3 regions of the Ruegeria sp. BI12 genome follow, and region 1 is predicted to be linked to each of the others. Evidence: riboswitches for the same ligand, from Rfam matches in the RefSeq annotation. Region 1 holds a riboswitch; each other region holds the start of a gene.
The links. Region 1 has a riboswitch for cobalamin ahead of ACR0AK_RS04410 (DUF1636 family protein). Riboswitches for the same ligand answer to the same signal wherever they lie in the genome.
Positions count from the first base shown of each region.

Region 1 (7,598 bases):
CGCCACTTGCGATGCACGAACCCGTTCGGTCGACGCCCGCAAACTTGCTGATGCGGCCTGGAAACGAGCGTAAGCATCTGTCACACCCTGAGTGATATCCTTCTGCACATTCAACAGGTTGGCGCGTGACGCATCCCGTGTTGCCATGGCGCGGCGTACGCTTGCGGCTAGGCGACCACCGGCATAGATCGGTTGACTGAAGTCCAGCGAAACCGAGCCGTCTTCGATGTTGTCATCGTTGTCGTAGGTCTCAGTAATACCGGCGAATGCGTTCAGGCTAACGTTCGGACCCAGATTGGCGCGCTGCTGCGCGACGATCAGGTCGAAAGCGCGCACCTGGTGCTGCGCCGAAAGAATTGCCGGGTGGTTACGCTGCGCCAGACTTACGGCCTGCGCTTCCGAGCTTGGCAGATTTGGCAGGCTCGGTTGACCTGCTGTTCGTCCGGGCGATTTGCCGACTGCATTCACATATTCCGCCTGCGCCGTGTCGAGGTTACCGCGCGCAACCGCCAGATCGGCTTGCGAACTGGCAAGCTGAGCTTGTGACAGCGCGACGTCAGTACGCGTAACTTCGCCCACATCGAACCGGTCCTGCGATGCTCGCAATTCCTCGGCCGATACATCGACGTTGTTCAGGCGAATCTGCACGGTTTCTTCCTGCAGGAGAACTTCGAGATAGGCATTTGCGCCGCGGAACAGAACCTGTTGCTCGATGTCAACAAGGGTCTGTCGGGTGGATAGCACCGTTTCTTGCGCCGACTGCTTGCCCAGTACAGAAGCCCCGCCATCGTAGAGCAGTTGGCCGAGCGTCAACCCAGTAAAGAAGTTGTTCGGGTCGGTTCTTGTCACCACATCGCTGATGTTGCGACGATTGTAGTTGCTGCTAATTGAAACCGTCCAGTTGATGATCGGTCGAAGCGCAGACAACGCGATTGCCACGTCTTCGTCTGCTGCACGCAACAAGGCTCGGTTTTGCTCCAGCAGACCGCTGGTATTGTACGCGCCAATGAATGCGTCAGTTATATTGTCGGCCCAAACGGCCCGTCCCGGTACAAAGCTAAGTGCGACCCCCGCAGTCAGCGCCAGCGCCTTGACCAGCTTTCCTCCCGCCATAGAACTCATAACGAAATCCTCTCAAATCAAAATTACGCTGCTCTGCCGACAGTTTGCGCGTTTGTGTTCAACTAATCAAGGCAGCAGAGCAATCCGCCATTAAACTATAGCGAAAATACACGGTTCGTGGAAAATGCCTGTAAAATCGGTGCATTGGCGTTAAACGCGTCGCGCCAGGTCACGCGATCTCCGGATTTGTGGCCGATACGGACGGTCCCCAACGCGCCTTCGACGAAAAGGCAGGCAATACGCCCGTGATCCTTGAGCTGCGCAATCAACGCATCCGGAACCTGTTCCACACCACCCTGGATTACGATCACGTCGTAGGGCCCATGTTCGGGGGCGCCTTGCTCTAGTGGACCGACATGCACAATCGCATTGTCCGCGTCCGCTTCCATCAGGATGGACTGAGATTCGGCCGCAAGGCTTTCGTCCTCTTCCACGGCGACAACCAATTGTGCCATACGCGCAGCAACGGCGGTCGAATATCCCAGAGCCGGGGCAATATCCAAAACTGACTCGTCGTTGGAGATGTTCAAAATGTCCAACATCTTGGCCAATGTCCGCGGCTCTAACATGCAGCGTCCGTCGCCCAGTTCGATCAATCCCTCGACATAAGCCGCCTCGCGCTGTGAATCCGGCACGAAGTTTTCACGCTTGACGGTCAGCATCGCGTCGATGATGGGAAATTTCGTGACATCAGAAGGACGTATCTGCGTATCGACCATTGTCCGGCGACGGGCTGCGAAATCTGTCATTGGATCGCTCGTTTTGTTCCCTTGGGTGATCGAGTTCTGCCACATCCTTGAAAAACCGGCAACGGCCCAGGCACGGAAATTTACTAATCTTCACAGGATACAACGTCGCAACCAAAGGCCAAGTTTGCACCCTGCTCCGAAAATTGCGTTTCCCCCTCTGGACGCTACTGTCGAAAGCTGCTAAAACGCCTGTCACACCACGACAAGTATTTGATTTTACTTGAAAAGGCGAGTTGGCGGAGTGGTGACGCAGCGGATTGCAAATCCGTGTACACCGGTTCGATTCCGGTACTCGCCTCCATTTTCTTCCTCGTATGGCACCCTGTGCTTTGCCTCCGAAATTTCAGGCGTTTACAGTTGGGTACCAGTTGCCTCTTGGACTCCGGAACCACGTTTATTTCAGCATTGAAGTCTGGGGAAGTCTGGGACGGCATGCCGAAGCGGCTTGAGGAGGCTGCCAACCATGCCAGATCGACGCTTGTGAACGCGCACAGACTGGACATGACGCACTGTGCGTCGGGCGTTGAAGGTCACGCTTTGCCTCCGTTGCGTTCCTATGCGCCTGCCGCAGTTATCGCTCAGATGCTGGCACAAAATGCGATTGTTGCGATTGCAGGTCCCGCGATTCCATTCGTGAACTAAACCGACTTGATTGTCGGGCGCTAAGACGCTCAATCATCTGCGGCGGCGGAGCGGTTTTGATCTTGTCTGCATGATCGGCTTGTCTCGGATGCCGCTGACTGACATCGGCACGTCGCTTTTCTGACGTGAAGGGTTTTCACCCACCTCTCATGCTTGACAAGCCCCCTGCCCGTGCCGCATGTCGCAGGCGTTGGTGTCCATCCTCGGATGGATGAAAAGGGAATGTGCCAGCGATGTCATCGCCAAGCGCAGCCGCCCCCGCGACCGTGACCGGAGAGGGTGCCCAAAGCCACTGGCCCAATAGGCCGGGAAGGCGGGACATCCGACAGAGACCGCCTCTGACATCCGCAAGCCGGGAGACCTGCCAGCACCCGAAGTTGAAACCGGGCGGGGTGTTCCGGTGTCGGGTCCATGTCGCACACGTGGCCCGCATGAAACCCCGTCCCCCGTATAAAGGATGAGGGGGATGAGAGACGTGACCGAGACCACACCAGTCGAATTACTGGTCTGCACGACATGCCGTCGCGGGCTGCCCATCGAAGATGACGCCAAGCGACCCGGTACTTTGCTGCACAAAGCTCTGGAACAGGCTGGCTTGCCTGACGGCGTGGACCTGAAGCCGGTGGAATGCCTGTCGAACTGTGATCAGGGATGTTCGATCGTTTTACGTGGTGGCCCGTCCCGCTGGACGTTCGTTTATGAAAACCTCGACGAGTCCGACCACGTTGAAACCATCGTTGAAGGCGTCACCAAATATCTGGCCGCCGAAGACGGTCTGGTGAAATGGCGTGAGCGCCCCGAACATTTCCGCAAAAACTGTGCGGCCCGCATTCCCCCGATTGGAGCCCTGAAATGAGCAATCTCGAAAAACTTCCCGTCACCGTGATCACCGGCTTTCTGGGCTCGGGCAAGACCACGCTGGTCAAGCACTTGATGCAGAACCCGCAGGGCAAACGCCTGGCCGTGGTCGTCAACGAATTCGGTGACGTTGGCGTGGATGGCGACATCCTGAAATCCTGCGCCATCCCCGATTGCCCGGCGGAGAACATCATGGAACTGGCCAATGGCTGCATCTGCTGCACCGTGGCGGATGATTTCATCCCGACCATCGAAGCGCTTATGGCGCTGGAGCCGCGCCCCGATCACATTCTGATCGAAACCTCCGGCCTCGCGCTGCCCAAGCCGCTGCTGAAGGCATTCGACTGGCCTGATATCCGCTCCAAGATCACCGTTGATGGTGTGATCGCTCTGGCAGATGCCGAAGCCGTGGCTGCAGGACGCTTTGCTCCGAATGTCGAAGCCGTGGACGCCCAGCGCCTGGCGGACGACTCGATCGACCACGAAACGCCCCTGTCCGAGGTGTTCGAGGATCAGATTTCGTGCGCCGACATCATCCTGCTGACCAAGCCTGACCTAGCCGGCCCGGACGGTGTGGCGAAGGCCAAAGAAGTGATCGCAGCCGAGGCTCCACGCCCGCTGCCCGTCGTCGAAGTCGCCGAAGGTGCCGTTGACGTGCGCGTTGTGCTGGGTCTTGAGGCAGCCGCCGAGGATGACATGGACGCGCGGCCAAGCCATCACGATGGTCACCATGATCACGAACATGACGATTTCGAAAGCATCATCATCGAGCTGCCGGAACAGACAGACCCGGCCCAACTGGTCGCCAATATCGAACGTCTGGCCAATGAGCTGAACATCCTGCGCGTCAAGGGCTATGCCGCGGTTCAAGGCAAGCCGATGCGTCTGTTGGTTCAGGCTGTTGGCGCCCGCGTTCGCCATCAATACGACCGCCCTTGGGAATCTGGCGAAGAGCGCCGCTCGCGTCTGGTGGTGATCGCTGAGCATGACGACATCAAAGAGGCTGAAATCCACGAGATCCTCGTGGGTGTGACCGAGGCCGCCGAGTAAGCCATGCACGTCGTCTTCCGCGAAAGCCACGGGCTCGAGGAAACCGAGACCCCGACCGATCTGGGCCAGAGTCCGGCGGATTTGGTGGTGCTGTCCTTTTCGGACAGCGACCTTGGCGCTTTCGCGGCAGGCTGGCATCGCGGTGGTGGGGCCGAAGGGCGAATGCCGACGATGCGGCTGGCCAACCTGACGGCACTAAAACACCCCTTGTCAGTTGACACCTATGTTGAACAGACGTTGGAGGGTGCGAAGGGCATCCTGATCCGTTTGATCGGCGGCGTGCCGTATTGGTCCTACGGGTTGCAGCAAGTTCTGGCGCTGGCACAATCCAAAGGCATCGCACTGGCTGTGTTGCCTGCTGACGGGCGCGAGGATACGCGGCTGGATGATTACTCCACCCTACCCGTCTCGACTTTGCGGCGGCTTGCACATCTATGTGACACCGGCGGCGAAGTCGCGGCGCAAGCGGCTTTGGCACAAATGGCGCTTGCGGCGGGGCTTTATGCCGGGCCGGTGATGGGCGCAAAGACCTTGCCAGAGTGCGGCGCGTGGTGCCCGGATCGTGGCGTAATCTCGGTCGAAACAGCGTTCACGAGCGACCCAAAGCGTATTCTGGTGACCTTCTATCGTGCTTATCTGACATCGGCGGACACTGCCCCGGTCGCAGCCCTGATCCGCCGATTGCGGGAACGCGGCATCGAAGCAGTAGGCATGTTCGCCCCCTCGCTGAAAGCACCTGCCGCCGCCGATTGGCTGCGTGGGGTCATCGCCTCCCTTGAACCGTCGGCCATTATCAACGCCACTTCCTTCTCGGGCAAAGGCGCATCGGGCACATCGCCGCTGGACGCTGCCGATGTTCCGGTGTTTCAGGTTGCTCTCGCAACGTCCCGCCGCAAAGCCTGGGCCGGGGCGGAACGCGGTCTTTCGCCCGCTGATTTGGCTATGCACGTTGTCCTGCCCGAAGTGGACGGGCGAATTTCTGCAGGCATTGCCTCGTTCAAGGAACCGGGCAAGCGTGACCCGCATCTGGAGTATTCACGTTTTGCCCACCGGGCTGAACCGGAACGGATCGAGGCCATCATCGACCGTGTCGTCGGCTGGCTGAACCTGAACGACAGGCCCAAAGAGGATCAGATCCCTGCGATGGTGCTGTCCACCTATCCCGGCAAGGATTGGCAGATGGCCCATGCGGTAGGCCTTGATGCCTTGGCTTCAGCCGAGGCGATGCTGGCTGACCTGCAGGGCGAAGGGTACGACACTGCGCCTGCCGAGCCGATTTCTGATACGCTGCTAGATGCGCGGATTGCATGGTCGCTTGACGCGTATCTTAACGCGCTGGCGAAACTGCCGGAACAACTGCGCGCAGACCTCGAAACCGTCTGGGGCAAGCCAGAAGACGACCCCGCCTTTGCAGATGGCGCGTTTCACTTTACCGCCCTGTGGCGCGGCAAGGCGCTGGTGGCGCTGCAACCCGAACGCGGCACACCCGAGCTGCGTGATGACGATTACCATGATTTGTCTCGCACCCCGCGCCACAGTTATGTCGCCTTCTATCTGTGGCTGCGAAAAGGCCTTGGGGCAGACGCTCTGATCCACATCGGTGCGCACGGCACTTTGGAATGGCTGCCCGGCAAGTCGGTCGCGCTGTCCAACGAATGCTGGCCCGAGGTTCTGATCGGCGACCTGCCCGTCATCTACCCGTTCATCGTCAACGACCCCGGCGAGGCCGCGCAGGCCAAACGCCGGATCGGGGCGGTCACGTTGGGCCATATCCCACCGCCGATGAAAGAAAGCGGCACGCCGGACCGGATGGTGCGGCTTGAATCGCTGCTGGATGAGTTCTCGAACGCTGACGGCTTGGACCCCAAGCGCCGCGACCGCCTGCAAGAAGATATCCGCGACGAAGCGCAGGCCATCGGGTTGGAGAGCGATCTTGGTCTCGACCAGGCCACCTGTACAGCCGAGGCGATCACCCGCATCGACCGTTTTGTCTGTGATATCAAGGAAAGCCAGTTTGGCGATGGGTTGCATATCTTTGGGCGTGCGCCCAAAGCTGCTGCCAACTTTGACACGACCCCTTCTGCCCACGCCGAACGCGATGCCCTGATCGACGCGCTGGCAGGGAAACGGATTGAGGCTGGCCCGTCCGGGTCCCCCTATCGCGGGCGGTCAGACGTCCTTCCCACCGGGCGAAACCTGTATACAACCGACCCGCGCTCGGTTCCGACCCGCGCGGCCTATACCCAAGGTGTGAAACTGGCCGAAGAACTGGTCCGGCGGCACCTGCAGGAAGAAGGCGACTATCCCAAAGGGCTGATCGTAGACCTATGGGGCTCGGCCACCATGCGTACTGCGGGCGAAGAGTTCGCCATGGCGTTGCACCTGCTGGGCGTGAAACCCGTCTGGGACAAAGGATCCGAGCGCGTGTCGGGCATCGAGGTGCTGCCCATCACCGATCTCAGCCGCCCGCGTTTGGACGTGACGTTGCGCGTGTCGGGCCTGTTCCGGGACGTGTTCCCCACGCTTTCGGCGCTTTATGGTCAGGCAATTCGCGCGTTGTGCGACCGGGACGAGGTACCGGATTGGAACCCTTATGCCGGACACGCTCCGACGGCGCGCGTCTTTGGACCGGCTCCGGGCAGCTATGGCGTGAACATGACGCAGCTGTCCGAAATCTATACAGATGAGGCCCGCGAACAGGCCGGAGAAGCATGGCTTGAGGCCAGCTCATTCGCTTTGGAAGGCGAACATATCACTCAGGACATGGACGGCATTACCCAACGGGTCGCGAACGCGGACAGTTTCGTGCATCTGCAGGACCTGACAGAAACCGACCTGTTGCTGGCGAACGATTACGCCACGCACGAGGCTGGTTTCGCCGCTGCCAAAAAAGTCACCGGTGGCGCGGCGCAGCTTTATCATCTGGACAACACAAATCCGGAAAACCCGCGCGCCCGAACGCTGCCTGAAGAAATCAGCCGCGTCGTGCACGCCCGCGCTGCCAATCCGGGCTGGATCGCGGGCATGCAGAGGCATGGCTTCCGGGGCGCTGCGGAAATCGCGGCGACGCTGGATCACATGGCCTCTTTCGCCCATCTGTCAGGCACGGTCGCGCCGCACCTGTTCGACATCTATCACGACGCCACTTTGGGCGACGCTGAGGTCGACGCGTTTTTG
Region 1 is NZ_JBQFSL010000001.1:844,990-852,587, reverse strand. It holds gene ACR0AK_RS04430 (TolC family outer membrane protein) at 1-1,122, opposite strand, end outside; gene ACR0AK_RS04425 (protein-L-isoaspartate O-methyltransferase family protein) at 1,218-1,871, opposite strand; tRNA gene ACR0AK_RS04420 (tRNA-Cys) at 2,099-2,172, shown strand; gene ACR0AK_RS04415 (hypothetical protein) at 2,304-2,513, shown strand; cobalamin riboswitch at 2,688-2,896, shown strand; gene ACR0AK_RS04410 (DUF1636 family protein) at 2,980-3,369, shown strand; gene cobW (cobalamin biosynthesis protein CobW) at 3,366-4,421, shown strand; gene cobN (cobaltochelatase subunit CobN) at 4,425-7,598, shown strand, end outside.

Region 2 (7,598 bases), 700 kb from region 1:
GTATGAGGGGGTTGAGCGTCCCCAGGTGTTCCGCAAGCTGGATGCCTCGGTCAAATTGCCCGCTTCGGTCGTCGAAGAGGCGTTTTTGAAAGCGAACCCCGGTCTTGAGCGCGACATGATTACGGTGACCTGCAAGCAGGGCTATATCGAAGAGGTTCGCCTGTGCTTGTCGCGCGACCTTGAACCTGTTCCCTGTGGTCGTGACGTGATCCGCGATTGTACAGCCAAAGACGCGTTGTTCGATCCGATTCGTTAGAGCTTCCTGTTCTGGCACTCTCGCGCATATTCCAGCGCTTTGGCCGTGCCTTTCAGATCAATCGCCATCACCGTCTCACCCGCAGGGTTGTAAACCGTCATGGTCTTGTTCTGGGCAATTGCGTTGACGAAGCTGCGGTCGGTGAAAAACACGGTCGCGCCAGGCACGTCACGCTGATTGAAGCCGATGGCCGTGGCGTCATAGCTTTTGCCGTCCAGATCGAACCGGATCGGATAACTCTCACCTTGCTTGATGTCGCCCCACGCCTTGTTGTAGACGGCGAAATACCCGCGATTATCCAGTGCATCATAGCCCAACCGCACGACCGAGAGATCCTGATAAATCGTTTGAATCAGACAGCCATTTCCGAGCGCTGGGTCCATCATAATGTTCCAGCCCTCGACAAAGCCTTTGTCGATCAGTTCCTGCGAAAATGCGGCGGTGGCTGTGAAGGCGGTAAGCGCAAAGGCAAAAAGGCGTTTCATAACAGTTTCCAATGTCAAATGGATAAGGTTGCAGACATAGTACACGCCGCGTGCAAGAGGCAAAGGCCATTCTTGATTGATACGGCCGCGAACAAAGACCTATGTGCACAGCGGAACCCGGCTATGCCTCGCAGGGCGAACGCTTGAAACTCGGCTGTGGCACAATAGTTTTCGCTCCATAAAGTTAAGGAGCGTGCCATGCCGCAACATCCAAGAACATTTTCTCACATCGGATTGTCCGTCCCAAACGTTGACGAGGCCGTAAAATTCTACTCCGAAGTCCTTGGTTTTTACGTAATCATGCCACCAACAGACGTGGTAGAGGATGACACGGATATCGGTGTCATGTGCACTGATGTGTTTGGCCCGGAATGGAAAAAACTGCGTATTGCGCATCTTGCGACCGCTGATCGCATTGGTTTTGAGCTTTTCGAGTTTCACGGGAATTATGTGCCTGAAAACAATATCGATTTTCGCCAGAACGGCACGTTTCATTTTTGCGTCCAGGACCCGGATGTCGAAGGCCTGGTAGAAAAAATCGTGGCGGCCGGAGGCAAGCAACGGATGCCGATCCGATACTATTATCCCGGTGAGAAACCCTATCGTATGGTCTACGTCGAAGACCCATTTGGTATCGTCTTTGAGATATACAGCCATTCCTATGAATTGACGTATTCGTCGGGTGCTTACACCTGAAAATCGGAATAGCCCTTGGTGTACAACCGGAAGAGGCGAATGCGGTCCGGTTGTCGCCGTATCAAAAGGTTCAGAGTTCCTTTCGTGCCCTCAGGGCGGCGGTAATCGTCCCGTCGTCCAGATAGTCCAACTCCCCCCCAATAGGCACACCCTGCGCCAGTGAGGTCAGGCGGACCTGTCCCTCCAACTGATCCGCGATGTAGTGGGCGGTGGTCTGGCCATCGACAGTGGCATTTAGGGCCAGAATGACCTCAGAAATCCCCTCGGCCATCACCCGATCCTTGAGTCGGGGAATGCGCAGTTCGTCCGGGCCGACCCCATCCAAAGCCGACAATGTGCCGCCCAGAACGTGATAGCGGCCTTTGAACACACCGGCACGCTCCATCGCCCAAAGGTCTGCCACATCTTCGACCACGCACAACTCTCCGGTTGCACGATCCTCGCTATCGCAAATGTCACAGATATCTGTCGTGCCCACGTTGCCGCAGTTCAGGCATTCGCGGGCGGTGATGGCCACTTGCTGCATCGCGTCGGAGAGGGGCGTCAGCAGCAGGGCGCGTTTGCGGATCAGGTGCAGTACCGCGCGACGGGCCGAGCGAGGCCCGAGGCCGGGCAGCTTGGCCATCAGGTCGATCAGATTGTCGATATCGCTGTTCGAACTCAACGCGCGTGCTCCTGCAAAAGGGCCGGGCAGGGCTGCCCGGCCTTTGGGTCGTCACGAGTGTCTATCAGAACGGCAGCTTGATGTCTGCGGGCAGACCCATGCTTTCGGTCAGCTTTGCCATTTCCGCCTGCGAGCGTTCGGCCGCTTTGGTCTGTGCATCCTTGATGGCCGCCAGGATCAGATCTTCGACAACTTCCTTGTCGTCACCATTGAAGATCGACGGGTCGATATCCAGACCTTTCAGCTCGCCTTTTGCTGTGGCGGTGGCTTTCACCAGCCCCGCGCCGGATTCGCCGACAACCATCATGTTGTTCAGCTCTTCCTGCATGTCCGTCATCTTGGTCTGCAAATCCTGTGCGGATTTCATCATCTTGGCCATATCGCCCAGACCGCCGAGTCCTTTGAGCATTTCTATTCTCCTGCAATTCGGTTTGCCGCTTAAATACGGATGCCGCCGTTAGGGTACAAGGGGAGAGCTTCTCCCGCCTGTCGTCAAGGCCTATAGCAAGACCTTTCCTCGCCTTGGGCCCGGGAGTGTTTCCAGTTTAGCCGCAAAGATCAGTCTTCTTCGAACGGGTCCCACTCGTCTTCGACCTCAGGCAGGGCTTCGGTTTCGACCTTGGCCGCGCGTTCTTCCGGAGTTTCGATCCGCTTGATGCGCGCTTTTGGAAATTGCATCAGAACGGCTTGAACCATTGGATGTTGTTCAGCTTGCGCTTTAAGTGCCAGATCGGCTGCATCGCGGACCTCGGCGATTGTCGCGGCGTCGCCGTCGGCCACAACTGAAACAGCCCATCGGTTCCCAGTCCAGCGTTGCAATGCCGAACCAAGTCTTTGCGCCAGATCCGTCGGGGCGTTGTCAGTGGGTGTGAATTCGATCCGGCCCGGGGAATACGAGACCAGGCGCACGCCGTTTTCGACCTCGACCAACAATTTAACGTCCCGGTTGGTGCGGATCAGTTCGACCACGTGTTCGAAGGTCGGATAATGCGCCAGCGCAGTCTGGATGTCGTGGGCCAATGCTGCGGTGGGTGCGCCTGCCGGGCCGCGTTGCGCCGAAAGATGCGCCGACGGCGTCGTCTGCGTGGGCGCATGACTCGGCACGGCTACACCGCCGCCGGGCCCTCCATTCGGCGGGGAAGGAGGCGCGTCTTGCAGCCGTTTAATAAGTTCTTCCGGACTCGGCAGATCGGCCACGTGGGTCAGGCGAATAATGGCCATTTCTGCCGCCATCATCGCGTTGGGTGCAGCAGAGACTTCTTCCAGCGCTTTCAGCAGCATTTGCCACATCCGCGTCAATACCCGCATCGGCAGCGCCTCGGACATCTGTTGACCGCGCGCGCGTTCATCAGGTGAGACGGTTGGGTCCTCAGCGGCGTCCGGCGTGATTTTCACCACAGAGACCCAGTGAGTGATTTCCGCCAAATCCCGCAGGACGGCCAGCGGATCGGCACCTTCGGCATATTGACCGCTCAGCTCAGTCAATGCCCCCGCCGCATCTCCACGCAAAATCATATCCATCAGATCCAGCACCCGCCCGCGATCCGCGAGGCCCAGCATTGCGCGAACCTGATCGGCGCTGGTTTCTCCCGCACCATGTGAGATCGCCTGATCCAAAAGCGAGGTCGCATCGCGCGCAGAGCCTTCGGCCGCGCGCGTGATCAATGCCAGCGCGTCTTCTGCAATCTGCGCGTTTTCCGCCGCAGCGATCTTGTTGAGCAGACCGATCATGTCCTCAGGTTCGATCCGGCGCAGGTCGAACCGCTGGCAGCGGGACAGCACGGTCACCGGCACCTTGCGGATTTCGGTTGTCGCAAAAATGAACTTCACATGCTCGGGCGGTTCCTCGAGCGTTTTGAGCAGCGCATTGAAAGCGCTGGTCGACAGCATGTGGACTTCGTCGATGATGTAGATCTTATAGCGCGCGCTGGCGGCACGGTAACGGACACTGTCGATGATTTCGCGGATATCATTGACGCCGGTGCGACTAGCGGCGTCCATTTCCATCACGTCGACATGGCGGCCTTCCATAATGGCAACGCAGTGCTCGCACTGGCCGCAAGGCTCAGTCGTTGGTTTGCCTTCGCCATCCGGGCCGATGCAGTTCATGCCTTTGGCGATGATCCGTGCCGTGGTGGTTTTACCTGTACCGCGAATACCAGTCATGATGAAGGCTTGCGCGATCCGGTCCGCCTCGAACGCGTTTTTCAGCGTGCGCACCATTGCGTCCTGTCCAACCAGATCTGCAAAGGTTTCGGGGCGGTACTTGCGGGCAAGAACCTGATAGGCGGGGCTGGGCGTTTCGGTCATGTCTGCTCTGTCGGATTCGTGTCAGAAACGCAGCGTAGAGACCCGCGCCGCTCGCGTCCACAGCAGGCTTTGAGTAATTTCGGTTTGGACTGCTTCTGCAGTCAGTTTACACCGGCACTCATGGTCGGGCGGGCCGAAGACAAAAGGAGCGCGAGCGTTGGCAAAATTTGCAATATACCCGCTATGCGTTGGTTCGGGCATCTTGGCATTGTCCCCACTGCCGGGTGGCGACGGCGGATATGCGGAGGATTTGACGGTGATATACGACTGGAACCCCAATCTGGTTGTATCCATGACCACTGAGGCCGAGATGCAGCGGCTGGGTGCAGAGGGCTTGGGTCAGGATGTTCAAAGCAAGTCCGCGATCTGGATGCATCTTCCTATCGAGGATTTTGGTACGCCTCCATCGAAAGTCGAAGCTCTTTGGCCGAAGGTAAGCGCAACCGCGCGACAAATACTGTCCGACGGGGGACGTGTGCTGGTGCATTGCCGGGGCGGCTGTGGTCGATCGGGGATGGTCGTGCTGAGGCTTATGATAGAAAGCGGCGAAGACGCAAACCAGGCATTAGACCGGTTGCGCTTGGCCCGACCATGCGCGGTGGAAACGGATCAACAAATGGCCTGGGCCATGAAGCAGGCCCAGGGCAACCGGTGAATCAAAATCAGGCTGTTGCCTGCTGCACAATGTGCTGTGACGCCCGCGGCGCAAGAGCCGATGCCTCGAGCATTGCGCAAGGCAAAGTGGTCAATACACCTGTTGGCAGCGTGGCGAATTCAGTGCTGAACATCATATCGGCGTAATCGTCCAACATATCTGCCGAGTCGTCTGCGTTCGCGCCGCAATAGACCCTGATCCGGGACGGGCTGGCGCGAAACCGAGCCGTGCAGCCCTCGCCGCAATGGGTCAGTTCGCTGGAACCGTCCACCTCGAATGTGCTCGTTGTTACCGGTTGTGCTGTTGATATTGCGTCAGTCAGAGCCCGCGCCATTCGTGCCAATGCCGGACAGGTCTTACCCGTTTTCTGGCAAAGCGTGGCAGTGAACTCATGGGTCGTTGTCTTCCAGATCATAATGCGCCCTCCGCGCGGTAGGCGGGGGACGTGGAACAGGTATTTCAGTCAACTGAAGACCTGCCCGGACACCCCGCCCGAGTTTCGGTTTTTTCTTTGATGGCAGGTCTCCTGACTTGCGGGTCATCGCTTTGCCGACCTTCCCAGTCTTTCGACCAGTGGTGTTTCGGCATTGCTCACCGCTTACAGTTGCGGGGGCAGTCGCGGCCTTGGTCCGCTCCGGCATCGCCGGGTTGGACCGCACCGTGTTCCCTTTTCATCCCGTCCCAATATAAGGACGAGAACCATCACGTAATCGCTAGCGGGTGTGGGTGGCTTGAGTCAAGCGGGCTGTTTCCCGTCGTTCAAAAGGACGCATGGTCACTTTGAAAATCTGTTGACTTTATCCGGGCAAAAGCGCCGATATGCCATATGTGAACCGAATAGTTCAGATGCATGCGAGGACGCCATGTTGGACAACACTCCGGCCGTATTGACCGAGGATTTTGCGTTTCCTGCCGGGAAGTCTGATCTTTCCGCGCGGTTGTACATGCCCGCGTATGCGCCAGACGTGGCGGTTGTGATCCACGGAGCAACTGGCGTTCCGCGCGACTATTATCAGCATTTTGCACAGTGGCTGGCGGCGGAACACGGCATGGCTTGCCTGACCTATGACTATCGAGACTTTGGTCACTCGCGGCGTGGGCATCTGCGCGATTCGCGGGCCACGATGGCCGACTGGGCGCTGATCGACATGCCTGCAGCGCGGGCTGAAATGCGACGCAGATTTCCGGCCGCTCAGCAGTGGAGCATTGGCCACTCGGTCGGCGGAATGCTGGGACCAATTCAGCCGGATATCGACCAGATCGACAGGATGATTTGTGTCTGCTCTGGGCTGGTGACGCTATCCGACCACCCCTGGCCTTACCGCGCGCTGGCGACAATGTTCTGGTACGGCCACCCGCCATTACTGGTAAAGGTGCTGGGATACCTGCCGGGCAAGGCGCTTGGGTTCGGCTCGGACCTTCCCGCAGACGTCTATTGGCAATGGCGCAAATGGTGCACCAATGCGCTGAACTACGTGCCAGATATCGGCAAAACCCTTCCAGATGCCCGTTGGGCCGCGTCGGAAACACCCGTCGATCTTTTCACAATGGATGATGATCAGGTGGTGCCTCCGAACGCGGTATGGCGCTTGGCCGATCTTTACGGTCCCAAAGCGTGCCGGCATCAACTGTCGCCGAAGGACTTTGGATTGGCCGAGGTCGGCCACATCGGTGCATTTGCGCGCCGAAATGCAGCCATCTGGCCCCGGTTGATCGCCTAGTCTGGCACCTACAGCCTTTTGCGGGACTTCTTGTCCTGCATCACCGACCGTACCATTTTGCCAAAGGCTTTATCGCGCGCGCGAGACTGTGCAACTGTTTCCGAGTTCCGTTCATCCTCTCGCCGCAGCTTTCGCCAACGCTCCAACCGCTCGGCGTCCAGTGACCCGTTGGCAATCGCGTCTTGAACGGCGCATCCCGGTTCGGCCTGATGCTTACAATCGGAAAAGCGGCAGGTTTCAGTCAGGTCAAGAATGTCGGAAAAAACCTCATCGACACCATCCTGCGCGTCTAGCAACCGCAAGGCGCGCATACCGGGTGTGTCGACCAGCCATCCGCCGTTCTGCATTGGATGCAATGCGCGCGCAGTTGTGGTGTGTCGCCCGCGCGCGTCATCCTCGCGGATGCCGGAGGTTGCCTGAGCCAAACCGGTCATAGCGTTGGCCAATGTTGTTTTGCCAACACCGGATGAACCAACCAATGCAGCGGTCTGCCCCGCCGTGCACCAGGACAGGACTTGCTGCACGTCCGACGGTTCGTGCGCATTGACAGCCAGCACAGTCAAAAACGGAGCCAGCGCTTCAGCAGGCTTGGAATACTCGATTGGATCGGCGCAGGTGTCGGCCTTGGTCAGGATGACGACCGGGTAACAGCCGGCTTGATGAGCCAAAGCCAAGTATCGTTCCAGTCGGGCCAGGTTGAAGTCAGCATTGCAGGAACTGACGATGAACAGCACATCCACATTAGCGGCAATCAACTGAGCCTCGGCCCCGGTTCCGGCGGCGCGGCGTTTCAAAAGGCTTCGACGGTCCA
Region 2 is NZ_JBQFSL010000001.1:142,071-149,668, forward strand. It holds gene ACR0AK_RS00745 (ribonuclease T2 family protein) at 1-256, shown strand, start outside; gene ACR0AK_RS00750 (hypothetical protein) at 253-741, opposite strand; gene ACR0AK_RS00755 (lactoylglutathione lyase family protein) at 940-1,437, shown strand; gene recR (recombination mediator RecR) at 1,508-2,101, opposite strand; gene ACR0AK_RS00765 (YbaB/EbfC family nucleoid-associated protein) at 2,166-2,510, opposite strand; gene ACR0AK_RS00770 (DNA polymerase III subunit gamma/tau) at 2,660-4,411, opposite strand; gene ACR0AK_RS00775 (protein-tyrosine phosphatase family protein) at 4,614-5,066, shown strand; gene ACR0AK_RS00780 (hypothetical protein) at 5,074-5,481, opposite strand; cobalamin riboswitch at 5,566-5,785, opposite strand; gene ACR0AK_RS00785 (alpha/beta hydrolase family protein) at 5,930-6,787, shown strand; gene rsgA (ribosome small subunit-dependent GTPase A) at 6,796-7,598, opposite strand, start outside.
Region 2: linked by a shared signal. The riboswitch ahead of ACR0AK_RS00780 (hypothetical protein) and the one ahead of ACR0AK_RS04410 (DUF1636 family protein) in region 1 are both predicted to bind cobalamin.

Region 3 (7,598 bases), on a different contig from region 1:
CGCCGTGCCACAGGCCGAAGGTTGACCGGTCAGCGAGAAGGGTGAGTTGCCGGGTTCGGAAATTTTGCCGACCAACAGGTGCACGTTGTACATCAGCGAGTTCACCCAAGACCCGCGGGTATGCTGGTTGAAACCCATGGTCCAAAGGCTCATGACCTTGCGGGTCGGGTCGGCGTATTGCTGCGCGAGTTTCTCCAGCTTGTCCGCCGGAACACCTGACAGTTCAGAGGTGTATTCCAGGGTGTAGGGCGCAACCGCTTCGGCGTATTCTTCAAAGCTGATGCTTTCGAGCTTGCCCGAGTCCGGGTTTGCGGCGTCCTGCTGCAGCGGATTGGTCTCGCGCAAGCCATAACCGATGTCTGTGGCGGTCTTGGTGATGTTTACGTGATTTCTGACGAAATACTCGTTCACCGCGTTGTTCTGGATGATGTAGTTGGCAATATAGTTCAGGATTGCCAGATCGGTCTGAGGTTCAAACACGATGCCGTTGTCGGCCAGTTCGAACGAGCGATGTTCGAAGGTCGACAGCACGTGCACTTCGCAGCCCGGTTTGGTCAGGCGCGTATCTGTCAAGCGCGACCACAGGATCGGGTGCATCTCAGCCATGTTCGAGCCCCACAGAACGAAGGTATCCGCGTGCTCGAAGTCATCATAGCATCCCATCGGCTCATCAATGCCGAAGGTGCGCATAAAGCCAACAACGGCTGAGGCCATGCAATGCCGCGCATTAGGGTCGATGTTGTTCGACCGGAACCCGGCTTTCATAAGTTTGGAGGCCGCATAGCCTTCCCAAACCGTCCATTGACCGGATCCGAACATGCCAACGCTGGTTGGGCCTTTCTTGGCCAGCGCTTCTTTCCATTTCGCGGCCATGACATCGAAGGCTTCGTCCCAGCTGACGGGCTCGAACTCACCGTTCTTGTCGTATACGCCGTTGGTCTTGCGCAACAGAGGCGTGGTCAGGCGATCTTTGCCGTACATGATCTTGGACAGGAAGTAGCCCTTGATGCAATTCAGCCCTCGGTTCACAGGTGCGTCGGGGTCACCTTGTGTCGCGACCACACGGCCTTCTTTTGTGCCGACCAGAACTGAGCAGCCAGTGCCGCAGAACCGGCAGGCCGCTTTGTCCCAGCGGATATCCGGTACCCCGGCCTGAGCTTTGGCTTCACCCGCAGCCAGCGGGATACCAGCGGCAGAAGCCGTTGCTGCGGCCGCAGAGGCCTTTAGAAAAGTCCGGCGAGATTCAGAATGTGTCATGGCGTGGGCCTCCGGCTGGTGGTTGGGCTTGGGGCATCGGGCTGCGGATGGGCGTCCGCGAGATCCTCGAAATGGTGATAAGTCAGGGTCAATGAGATGACGCCTGGGATCTGGTGCAGATCCATGATGGTTTCGGATGCAAGGCGGGTTGGAGTGTCTTCGACGACAACAACAAATCGGCCATCTTCCGTTTCAGCGTGAATTTCGACGCCAGGTGTATTCTTCATCACCCGTGCGGCCGCATCGGTGTGATTAGGTGCGACGTGGGCAAGACAACCGCAGATGTTCATTGTTTGGCTTCCATTTGTGGTTGAGGTTGGCGTTCAAGCGCAATGGCATCGGCGGGGCATAAGCTTGGGCAAATCCCGCAGCCATTGCAGGTGTCAAAGTCCAGCGCAGGCTCTGCGCGCCCACCGGTCATCAGTTTGAAACGGATTGCGTTTTGCTCGCAGTTGTCCTGGCAGATGCGGCAACTGACGCCGTTCATTGATAAACAATTGTCCACTTTAAGCGCGGCGCGCCATGACCACTCAGCCAAACGGTCAATTTTTAATGCTTCGGTTGGGCAAACCTGAGCGCAATCGCCGCAAAACGTGCAGGGGTTGTCGGTGGGCTGGAACCGAGGATACCCGTCTGCTCCGACGGTGATTACGTCTTCGGGGCAGGTCTCTGCGCATTCACCGCACTTGCTGCACAAATCCATAAAGCACAGATCGACTGAGCCCGGAGGCCTGGCAACAGTGCCGTCCTCAGGTCTGATCTTAGCGCTTAGAAACGCGCGTCGGCTGGTCAGTTGTTGCATTGCATGCGACCTGGCTACACTCGATTCCTAAAATCGAGTGTATCGCATACCGCGATCCGTGGGAGCCTTTTTTGATTTAGGTCATTTTGACTATAAAATATTAGTCATTTAGGAAGCTTTAATTTTTCGTGCTAAAGCAATCTATTGTGATCACCGCCGCGGTCGGGCGGTCCGGATCAGCAGAAGAAAGACAAATACCGAGCCCAACGACGTCGTGACAATGCCAACCGGTAGCTCTTGCGGAGCAAGTAACAGACGGCTGAGGATGTCTGAGCCCGTCAGCAAAGCTGCGCCGACAATGGCGGCAGTTGGTACAAGCTGACTGTGCAATGGCCCGGCGATACCTCGTGCGATATGGGGAACCATCAAGCCGACAAACCCGATCACACCCGCCACGGACACAAAAACGGCGGTCGCAAGTGCTGCGACAAAAAACATCCGGAACCGCAAACCCTGAACAGGCACCCCCAAAGTGGTAGCGGTTAGATCACCGGTCAGCAGCGCATCAAGCCAGCGGCTGCGATACATCGCATAGGCCAGGATCAACACCAATCCGGCGCAGACAAGTGGGAATGTCTCCCACCTTGCGAGCCCCAAACCTCCAAGCATCCAGAAAATGACAGAATGGGCCGCACGGCTGTCGCCTGCAAAAATGAGGTAATTGGTAATCGCGGAAAACAGGAACGAAACCGCAAGCCCTGCAAGGATCAGTTTCTCGGGCGCGCTTGTGCGCAGGCCGTGAACAAGCGCCAGCACAATGCCTGATGCCACAAGCCCCCCAAAAAATGCCGCCAGCGGCAGGGTCCAAAAGCCCAGCACATCGCCAGTCACCGTGATGACGAAGACCGCCCCTGCTGCCGCTCCAGAGGACAGGCCGAACAGAAACGGGTCCGCCAGATCATTACGTGTGGTCGTTTGCAGGACAACACCGACGATGCCCAGCCCGGCCCCAATCACGGCCGCAAACAGCGCGCGCGGCAGCCGCAGGTCAAACACGATACGGTGGAGCGGGGACATCTCTCCGTCCACCACTCCAGTACCCAACAAAACGGCGGACAGTGCGTCCGAGGCCGGAATGGATGTGGTTCCGTAGATAGTCGAAATCAGCAAAAGGGCGGCCAGTACAGCCGCCCCCAGCAAGAGTGTCAGGCCAAGTCGGCCCATATCAGTTCAAGCCCGGGTGCATGGCCTTGGCCATTTTCGAAATGGCTTCGATATTTGCCGGGCCGGGGGTCAGTTCTTCGTAGCGCAGACCGATCCAGCGTTCGTTCTTGACCGCATCCGTCTGAGACATCACCGGGTGATCCTGCAAGAACTGGAATGTATCGGCGGCGCCATTTCCGGTCTGATAGTCCAGCAAAACCAGGAATTCGGGGTTCGAAGCGGCGACAGCCTCCCACGAGGAGCGCCCCCAGCTGGTGTCCATGTCGTGGGTGACGTTCTCGCCACCAGCGGCGGAAATCATCGCGTCAGGAATGGCGAACTTACCGGCCGTAAATGGTGCGTCGGCGGGGCCGTCCAGCAGGAAAACGCGGGGTTTGGGTAGGTCGGCGGTCTGCGCCTCGATTGCGGACAGTTCTTCTTGCCAGCCAGAAACCAGCTCTTCTGCCTTGTCTTCAACGTGCATGACTTTGCCCAGGCGAAGGACGTCGTTGAACAGCAGATCCATGCTGGCTTCGGGGCGTTCCTTGTCCAGATGCACGCAGCTTTCGGTCAGGATCATCGTTTTGATGCCGAAAGGCGCAAGCGTGTCCGGGGTCACGTCACCACCCGGCTTCATGCCATAGTACCAGCCCGCAAAGAAAAGGTCGGGTTCGACTGCGACCAGATTTTCAACTGTCGGATACTTGGGAGCAAGTTCCGGGATGTCGCCACGCAGAGTGTCAAACTCCGGGCTGGTTTTGTACCAGCCGGTGATACCGGTCAGACCAACGATCTTGTCCTGCAGGCCCAACGCAAAGGCCATATCGGTCATGTTCATATCGTGCACAACCAGCCGTTCGGGCTGAGTTTCGAACACTAAAGGTTCGCCGCAGTTGTCTACGGTGATCTCATGCGCCGCTGCGCTGCTTGCAACGCCGCTGATCAGTGCCGCGCACCAGAGTGTTTTCTTCATGTTGGGTTCCCTAATTTGAGATAGTGGTTCTTCGAATATCCAGTGCCGGGATCACACGGCCTTCGTGTTGAAAGCTCAGGTAATCGACACCAAACGTTTCACGGACCCTTTCGGGTGTCAGCACCTCGTGCACCGGCCCGAAACCAGTAAGGCGCGTGGACTTCATTAAAGCGACGTGAGTGGCGAATTCCGGTATCATGACCAGGTCATGGACAATCATGACCACCGTTATGCCAAGCTCTGCCACCAGCGATAGCATCCGTCCCTTGGCGTCAGGGTCCAGGTGGTTCGTCGGTTCATCCAGAAACAACAGGGAAGGGTTTTGGGCCAACGCCCGCGCAATATGCGCACGCTGACGTTCCCCTCCCGACAATACTGCCATCCGTTTGTCGGCGAGCGCGTCCAGACTGGTCAGGTTCAGGATGCGATCCAGTTCCAAAGAATGGTCTGCGGCAGATCGATCAGCATGGATCGGGATTTGTCCAAGGGCCACATAGTCGCGCAGAAACAAGCGCCCGTCAGGAGACTCCTGCTGGCTGACCACGGCAATCATTCGGGCTCGGTCCATAGCCGAAAGCTGTCGAAGGCTGCGTCCCTTTACCAGAACGTCCCCCAGCACGATCTCTTCGGCACCGCACAATAGATTCAGCAACGTTGTCTTGCCCGCGCCGTTAGGGCCGGCAATTGCCAGAATAGCCCCCTCATCCAAATCGAAATTGACGTCTTTGAGCAAAACGTCGCCGTTCAGGGCGTAATACTCCAGCGCGCGCGCCTCCAGAAAGGTCCCGCAAGTCATGCGCTGGCCTCCAGCTTGAGCGGCGGAAGGCGCGATAGGGTTTTTTCAAGAAGGGCGGGGGGGCGATTTGTTGCGTCGGTCCAGCCGTCGTCGCTGTTGTGGTACTGATGCGCAAATTCGACCAATGCGTCCACATCCTGATCCGATTGTATATCACCGAATAGGTACTGCGCCTTGTCTAATGCTTGAAACCCGACCGTCGTGGGTCGGCTGCAACCGGCCATGCAGGAGACATTACGGATGCCAAAGCTGGTTGGAAGCTTGGCTTCCAGCGCATCTCGCAGTGAAGCTGCCCGGTCAGAGCCTTCGCAGGTTTCGCAAATCAGAAGAAAATGATCAGGATTGTTCGGCATGGCCCACTCCGCTTGTGGCCAAGCGCGAACAGAAGGTGCCAGTAATGTCATCACGTCCAGGACGTGTCATAGAGCCTCCTTCCAGGACGCCCCGCCCCGGGTTGGTTGAATATTGGATGGTAGGTCTCCTGACTTGCGGGTCGTAGCTTGGCCATCCTTCCCGACCTATTAGGGTCAGTGGATAATTGGCGTCGCTCACCGCTTACAGTTGCGGGGGCAGTCACGGACTTGGTGCCGGTTGGCAACCTCACCGTATTCCCTTTTCATCCCTCGGCGAACCAGAGGGAACCATCAGGGCTGATGCTTGCCCGAGTTCCGATTTTGGGTCAAGCGATAATCCGCACCTCCCCGCGCGACTTTGCTGCCATTTTGCCATTTGTCTTTCGGCGACATACCGACTACGCTGCGTCGCAGAAATGACAGCAACAAGATGGGCGGATCTCGCCTCGAAAGGCCCAGAATCCAAACGCTTGGAACGACGAAAGCGCATTCGAACACAAAACCGGACGAGATGAAAATTCAGGAAAACCGAACTTATTCTCAACTGAAAGTGGGCGACAAAGCACAGGTTACCCGATTGTGCACCGTGGACGATTTGTACGCGTTTGCGTCGGCCTCGGGCGACCACAACCCTTTGCATTTGGCGGCCTATGACGGAGACGGAGATGGGCAGCCAGAGGCTGTCGCGCCCGCGTTGTGGCCAGCGGGTTTGGTGGCTGCGGTTATCGGGAACATCTTGCCGGGGGCTGGTACGCAAACACGTCGGGCAGATCTGAGTTTTCATGCGGCGGTTTTGGCAGGTCAAGAACTGACGGCCTTTGTTTCCATAATCGAAAAGCGCGAAGATGGCGACGTGACGTGCTCGACCGAGGTGCGCCGGGTCAACGACAATGCATTGATCCTGAGCGGTACGGTACAGGTCACGCCACCGCCACGGCATTTGACATTCGATTCGGTTGAGGTCCCGGGGCTAATCGTTCAGCGGCACCGGCACTTTGATGCCCTGTTAGAAAAGGCCCGGCCACTGGATCCAATGCCGACGGCTGTCGTCGCCCCAGAAGAGCCGAAATCGCTGGGCGGGGCGTTGCTTGCGGCTAAAAACAGCATCATCACTCCGATTTTGGTGGGCGATCCGGTTAAAATTACCGCCGCAGCTGCCCAGCTTGAGGCTGACGTGTCCGGAATAGAGATCATTGAAGCGCAGCACCACGATGCGGCGGCGCATCACGCAGTCGGTCTGGTCGTTGAAGGCAAGGCCCGGATGTTGATGAAGGGTCACTTACATACAGATGTCCTGCTGCGCGCCGTTTTGCGCCGCGAAAAGGGGCTGAGGACCGGGCGACGCCTTTCGCATGTGTTCGTTATGGACGTGCCCGGCATGTCCCGGCCCATTATGGTAACCGATGCAGCTGTAAACATTGCGCCGGATCTCGAAACCAAGGCCGACATTGTTCAGAACGCAATCCATCTGGCGCATTCCATCGGTATCGAGATGCCCAAGGTTGGTGTTTTGTCGGCGGTCGAAACGATCAACCCGCACCTGCCGTCGTCTGTCGATGCGGCGCTGTTGTCGAAAATGGCCGAGCGTGGGCAGATCATCGGCGGGCTGGTCGATGGCCCCCTGGCCATGGACAACGCAGTTGATCTGAATGCCGCGCGGACAAAGGGCATAACCTCGCAGGTTGCGGGTGTCGCAGATATTCTGGTTGTTCCGAACATTGAGGCGGGGAACATGGTGGCCAAACAGCTGACATATATCTCTCATGCTGAGGCTGCTGGTGTCGTGGTTGGTGCTGCGGCGCCGATCATCCTAACGTCCCGCGCGGATGATGACGCCTCGCGGCTGGCATCCTGTGCAGTCGCAGCGCTTCACGCAATTGCGAATGAAGGCAAAATCAATGGCTGAACATGTTCTGGCACTGAATGCCGGGTCGTCCTCGTTGAAATTCGCGTTGTACGAACTGGTCGAGGATCGCCGCCCCAGTATGCGCTGGCGCGGTCAGATCGAGAGGTTGGGGGATGCCCCACGTCTGTTGGCCCAGTCGGCGGGGGGGCGGTCAGTCGATCGACAGCTTTCTGGGGCGAAATCCCATGGCGAAGCGATCAATGCGTTTCTCGAACTTACCCGCGAATACCTTCCGGACATTCACGTCCGGGCCGTTGGCCATCGCGTCGTTCATGGCGGGCCGGTTTATTCCGAACCCGTCGTGGTGGATGATCGTGTACTTGACACGCTAAGCGGGTTCATTCCCTTCGCACCTTTGCACCAACCCT
Region 3 is NZ_JBQFSL010000002.1:525,843-533,440, forward strand. It holds gene napA (nitrate reductase catalytic subunit NapA) at 1-1,257, opposite strand, end outside; gene ACR0AK_RS15645 (chaperone NapD) at 1,254-1,547, opposite strand; gene ACR0AK_RS15650 (ferredoxin-type protein NapF) at 1,544-2,059, opposite strand; gene ACR0AK_RS15655 (FecCD family ABC transporter permease) at 2,210-3,223, opposite strand; gene ACR0AK_RS15660 (ABC transporter substrate-binding protein) at 3,225-4,175, opposite strand; gene ACR0AK_RS15665 (ABC transporter ATP-binding protein) at 4,186-4,971, opposite strand; gene ACR0AK_RS15670 (DUF1636 family protein) at 4,968-5,324, opposite strand; cobalamin riboswitch at 5,426-5,632, opposite strand; gene ACR0AK_RS15675 (bifunctional enoyl-CoA hydratase/phosphate acetyltransferase) at 5,836-7,230, shown strand; gene ACR0AK_RS15680 (acetate/propionate family kinase) at 7,223-7,598, shown strand, end outside.
Region 3: linked by a shared signal. The riboswitch ahead of ACR0AK_RS15670 (DUF1636 family protein) and the one ahead of ACR0AK_RS04410 (DUF1636 family protein) in region 1 are both predicted to bind cobalamin.